Parabacteroides chongii: one gene and its partner. The protein of the gene in region 2 interacts with the protein of the main gene of each other region in a pairwise test. Links are inferred from orthologs where the notes say so. Each region holds a gene or a part of one and is shown on either strand. Other genes may lie near its edges.

Region 1 (2,972 bases), 2.5 Mb from region 2 along the record:
TTTTGACGGACGCGAAGGCTCTCACCTGCGTGTTGCTGTAGATCAGCCAATGCACCTGCGTTACGGTGAAAACCCGCACCAGGCTGCCAAATACTATGGTAAGTTCAACGATATGTTCGATCAGATCCATGGTAAGGAAATTTCTTACAACAACTTGCTGGATATCGATGCTGCTGTCAGCCTGATCGACGAGTTCGACGAACTGACATTCGCTATCCTGAAACATAATAACGCATGTGGTATCGCATCCCGTCCGACTGTGCTCGAAGCATGGAAAGATGCATTGGCCGGTGACCCGGTTTCTGCTTTCGGCGGTATCCTGATTACCAACAGCGTGATCGATAAAGAAGTAGCAGAAGAGATCAACAAGATCTTCTTCGAAGTGATCATCGCCCCGGAATATACAAAAGACGCTTTGGAAGTGCTGATGCAGAAGAAAAACCGCATCATTCTGATCCGTAAGGAAGCAAAGACATGTCCGATGCAATTCCGCTCACTATTGAATGGTGCATTGATGCAGGAAAAAGACCTGAGCATCCAGACTGCTGCAGATCTGGAACCGATGACTGACAAAAAGCCTTCCGCACAGGAAACGGCAGACCTGTTGTTCGCTAATAAACTGGTGAAACACAGCAAATCGAACGCTATCACATTGGTAAAGAACAAACAGCTTTGTGCCAGTGGTATCGGTCAGACATCGCGCGTAGATTCTTTGAAACAAGCTATTGAAAAGGCAAACTCTTTCAAATTTGATCTGAAAGGTGCCGTTATGGCTTCTGATGCATTTTTCCCGTTTCCTGACTGTGTTGAGATTGCTGATAAGGCAGGTATTACTGCCGTTATCCAACCGGGTGGTTCTGTAAATGACAAGCTGTCTGTTGATTATTGTAATGAACATGGCTTGGCTATGGTTAAGACGGGAGTCCGTCATTTCAAACACTAAAAAAACACCTTATTAAAAAATGGGATTATTTTCTTTTACACAAGAAATAGCGATGGACCTGGGTACTGCGAATACCATCATCATCAGTGGTGGTAAGGTCGTGGTAGATCAGCCATCGGTAGTTGCCCTCGACCGGCGTACCGACAAGGTGCTGGCAGTCGGAGAGAAGGCACGCCAGATGCACGGAAAGACGCACGAGAATATTCGTACGATCCGTCCGTTGCGCGATGGTGTGATTGCCGACTTCTTTGCTGCCGAGCAAATGATACGCGGTATGATCAAAATGATAAATCCGAAACATCGCTGGTTTTCTCCTTCATTGCGGATCGTGGTTTGTATCCCGTCCGGAAGCACTGAAGTGGAGATACGTGCCGTACGTGACTCTGCCGAGCATGCCGGAGGACGCGATGTTTATATGATCTATGAACCTATGGCAGCTGCGATCGGTATCGGTATCGATGTGGAAGCGCCCGAAGGAAACATGATCGTGGATATAGGCGGTGGTACGACTGAGATCGCTGTTATCTCGTTGGGTGGTATCGTTTCCAATAAATCGATCCGTATCGCCGGGGATGACCTGACGGCTGATATAATGGAATATATGCGTCGCCAGCATAATGTGAAAGTCGGTGAACGTACAGCCGAGTTGATCAAGATCAATGTCGGTTCTGCATTGACGTTCCTGGATAATCCTCCTGAAGATTATATTGTACATGGTCCGAATCAGATGACGGCTCTTCCGATGGAAGTTCCTGTTTCTTATCAGGAAATAGCACACTGTCTGGAAAAATCTATTTCCAAGATGGAAGCAGCTATCCTGAGCGCACTCGAACAGACTCCTCCCGAACTGTATGCCGATATCGTACGCAACGGTATCTATTTGGCAGGTGGTGGTGCTCTGATGCGCGGGCTTGACAAGCGTCTGACGGACAAGATCAATATCCCGTTCCATATTGCAGAAGATCCGTTGCATGCGGTTGCAAAAGGTACGGGCGTAGCATTGAAGAATATAGATAAATTTAATTTCCTTATCCGATAAAATAGTTGACAGTTGACAGTTGACAAGTGACAGTTTAATTTTTATTCTAACTGTCAACTGTCACTTGTCAACTGTTAACTTGTTATATGGCTTATGCGTAAACTGCTGGACTTCCTGGTAAGAAAGAGGCATTGGTTTCTGTTTGTTTTGCTTGAGATTGTTTCGTTGATGCTGATCTATCGTAATAATGCATACCAGCGGAATATCATCTTTAGTTCGGCAAACGTATTGACCGGTCATATTTCATCTGTTTCCGGTTATGTGACATCCTATCTGGACCTGCGTGAAATAAACAAGGAGTTGCTGGAGAGGAACGGGCAGTTGGAAATGGATTTGCTGGAGTTGCAGGACCGTCTAGATATGATGGTCGCCGATACACTTACTTTTAGCGGGTTTGCTCCTGATTCGACCGAACAGTTTCCGTATAGTTTTGTCTTGGCGGAGGTTGTGAATAATAGTGTAAGCCATCTTTCGAATTACATCACTGTGAATAAAGGACGTAAAGACGGTATCGCACCGGATATGGGCGTTGTTTCCGAAAGGGGAGTTGTTGGCATTGTTTCCACTGTGACAGATCAGTTCTCAGTGATCATCCCTTTACTTAATCCTAAATCACGGTTGAGTTGCAAGGTGTTGGGAAGTAGTTATTTCGGTTCGTTGAGTTGGAATGGACGAAATACCCGCTATGCCAACCTGGAAGAACTGCCACGGCATGTGGAGTTTCAGAAAGGAGATACGATCGTGACGAGCGGTTATTCGAGTGTGTTCCCGGCAGGACTGGTTGTCGGTACGGTTTCCGACTTTGAGAAACAGCACGACGATAACTTCTTTTCACTGGAGGTGGAACTGGCGACAGATTTTCAGTCGTTAAACAACGTCAGGATCATTAAGAATTATAATCAGGCAGAACAGAGAAGAGTAGAACAAGAGGCGAGGAGAAATGATTAATTTATTACGGGGGTTGATTTATTTCGTTGTATTGGTATTGAT
Region 2 (2,864 bases):
GGCTGTACCGAACTTCGCCCCCATAATGGCACCGAAGATCGGACCCAGTCCGGCAATATTCAGAAACTGGATCATAAAGACTTTCCAGGAGGACATCGGGATATAATCGACTCCGTCCTGATGCGTGTAAGCCGGAGTTTTACGGGATGGGTCAATCCCGAAGATGCGTTCTATAAAAGAACCGTAGATGAAATAGCCTGCAATAAGAGCTGCAAGGCAACAGATAAAGGTTATCATGGTGGTAAGTTCTATCAGGGTGAGTTATCCTGTTATCAAAAAGGATTTACAAATACAGGTTCATTTGCCGTCAACTTCAACTGACGGCAAATGAACCTGTAATAGCCGAGTTATTTAGCTATTCAGTAAACGTTTTACCGTTTCTGAAATAGCACGTCCTTCCGCCTTACCGGCAAGAGCTTTGGAAGCAACGCCCATTACTTTACCCATGTCTTTCGGGCCAGCGGCACCTACCTGGGCGATGATCGCTTTTATTTCTGTTTCCAGTTCTTCGGCAGTCATCTGTTTCGGAAGATAAGCTTCAAGCACCTTTACCTGCGCCAGTTCAGCTTCCGCCAGGTCTGCACGGTTTTGCTGGGTGTAGATTTCAGCTGAATCCTTGCCCTGTTTTACCAGCTTCTGGATCATCTTCGTAGCATCGGCATCTGTCAGGGTATCGTTGGCTCCCGGAGCTGTCTTAGCTTCCAGAAAGACTTTCTTTACATTTCTCAATGTTTCGAGGGCAACCTTATCTTTTGCCTTCATTGCGTTTTTAATGTCTTCGCTGACTCTTTCAAACAAATCCATATATTAATTGCTTATTAAAAATTATCGAAAACTTATCACCTGCTTACCTCCGGTATCCGGTTTCTTTCCTTCCGGACGCGAAGCCGACGGAGCCGTTGCAGTGGCCGATGATACCGGAATATCACTGCCCTGTACTTTCGAACGGGCACGGGCGATCACTTTCGGGTCACGGTTATAAGTAGGATTATCTTCGATCAAGGCGATCAATGCATCGTCGTCCAGTTCATCCTGCGTCAGTACGACCGCTTTGGCACGGGCAGCCACACGACGCATACGCTGGCCGGAAGCACCGTAATATTTGTCGATCAGGTCTTTTTCGGCACGTTCCTTGTTCAGGCGTTCCTCTTCCAGGCGAAGCTCTTCCTCGGTCATGCGGCCCTGTTCGATCTGACGTTTTTCGGCGATCTGCGGAATGTCTTCCATTCCGAAACCGGTAGCCAGGATCGTCATCTTCACTTTCGATCCCAATGTCGTATCGACAGCCGTACCCCAAATCACTTCGATATCGCGTCCGAAGCGCGACATGAAATCGTGCACATCGTTCATTTCTTCCATACGCAGTTCCGCTTCTTCGCCGAACGAAACGTTGAACAATATCTTCTTAGCGTTGAAAACGTCATTATTGTTCAGCAACGGAGAGTTCAACGCATCTTCGATCGCCTGGCGCACACGGCCTTCACCTTCACCGAAACCGTTACTCATCAAGGCAACGCCACCGTCTTTCATAGTGGTATTGACATCGGCAAAGTCGAGGTTGATAATACCCGGAAGGGTGATGATCTCGGCAATACTCTTGGCGGCAATCGTCAGCGTATCATCCGCTTTCCCGAAGGCATTCGTCATGGTCAAGTCGGAATAGATGGCACGCAGGCGTTCGTTGTTGATCACCAGCAGGGCATCCACATTCTTGCTGATCTCTTCCACCCCGTTCAGGGCCTGAATGATCTTGCGTTCGCCTTCAAAGACGAAAGGTATGGTGACGATACCGACGGTCAGAATTCCCATATCCTTGGCGATGCGGGCAATGACCGGAGCAGCTCCCGTTCCCGTACCGCCACCCATTCCGGCAGTGATAAAGACCATCTTGGTTCCGTCGCTCAGCATCTTGCGGATATCTTCCATACTTTCTTCGGCAGCCATCATGGCCCGCTCGGGCTTGTTTCCGGCTCCCAGTCCCTGGGTGATATTACGGCCCAGCGGCACTTTGACCGGCACGTCCGAACGGTTCAGCGCCTGGTTGTCTGTGTTACACAGAACGAATGTAACATCATGTATACCTTCTTTGTACATGTGGGTAACCGCGTTACCACCACCGCCTCCTACACCAATTACTTTGATGATCTTAGGAGTATCTGTCGGATAATTGAAACTTAATATTGTGTCGTCCATTGTCTTCCGGTTTTAATCCATTCGCTGATTTACTTTATATCGTCTTCGTCGTCAAACAGGCTCTTGCCAAACGTATCTATTCCCTTGGTCAGCCGTCCGAACAGACCGGGACCTTTTTTCTTTTCCGGTTTCTTCTTGGGTGGTTCGGGAACTCTCTTAGGTTCTTCCATGACAGGCTCTTCTTCCTTCTTCTCCGGTATCGGTTCTACTTTAGGCGGGATATAAAGAGCACAGTTTTCCGTTCCTCTTGCCAGCAAACCGACAGCTACGGCGTATTCGGGATTGTTGGCGATCATCTCACCGCTTTCCACGATGCCTTTGCGTACGGCAGAATAGCGAACATCCATTTTCAGGCGTTCACGGATCACTTCAGGCAGGTTCTTCAAGGCAGCACCGCCACCAGTGATAATGATACCGGCACCCAGCGAATTCATCAAGCCGGTCGCTTCGAGACGGGCATATACGTTTTCGAGGATTTCTTTCATACGGGCTTCGATCACATTATTGAGATCCGCCAGTTTAACCTCACGCAATCCCATGCCGTCGGCAGAACTTACCTGGATGCTCAGATCGTTGTCTTTCTCCATCAGGGCACTGCCGTAAGTCAGTTTCACGCGTTCAGCCTCAGCTTCCACCAGATGGAGGCTGGTGATATCGCGGGTGATCAGGTT

Evidence for each region. The genes of interacting proteins can lie anywhere in the genome.
Region 1: the proteins of ftsZ (region 2) and P3L47_RS12255 interact in binary tests that used the Escherichia coli proteins (3 or more experiments, as listed by UniProt). The link is inferred for Parabacteroides chongii from one-to-one orthologs.

What each region holds. Positions count from the first base shown.
Region 1 is NZ_CP120849.1:3,323,123-3,326,094, forward strand. Bases 26-2,972 are described here. They hold P3L47_RS12255 (rod shape-determining protein), read left to right. Parts: upstream 26-962; coding sequence 963-1,982; downstream 1,983-2,972. Other genes in these bases: purH (bifunctional phosphoribosylaminoimidazolecarboxamide formyltransferase/IMP cyclohydrolase), read left to right, coding at 26-943; mreC (rod shape-determining protein MreC), read left to right, coding at 2,076-2,930; mreD (rod shape-determining protein MreD), read left to right, coding at 2,923-2,972. Also shown: more of purH, read left to right, coding at 1-25. UniProt on the Escherichia coli protein: Forms membrane-associated dynamic filaments that are essential for cell shape determination. Acts by regulating cell wall synthesis and cell elongation, and thus cell shape.
Region 2 is NZ_CP120849.1:804,158-807,021, forward strand. What follows is about bases 10-2,848. They hold ftsZ (cell division protein FtsZ), read right to left. Parts: upstream 2,194-2,848; coding sequence 826-2,193; downstream 10-825. Other genes in these bases: P3L47_RS03400 (carbon starvation CstA family protein), read right to left, coding at 10-237; P3L47_RS03405 (GatB/YqeY domain-containing protein), read right to left, coding at 352-804; ftsA (cell division protein FtsA), read right to left, coding at 2,223-2,848. In the rest of the region: more of P3L47_RS03400, read right to left, coding at 1-9; more of ftsA, read right to left, coding at 2,849-2,864. UniProt on the Escherichia coli protein: Essential cell division protein that forms a contractile ring structure (Z ring) at the future cell division site. The regulation of the ring assembly controls the timing and the location of cell division.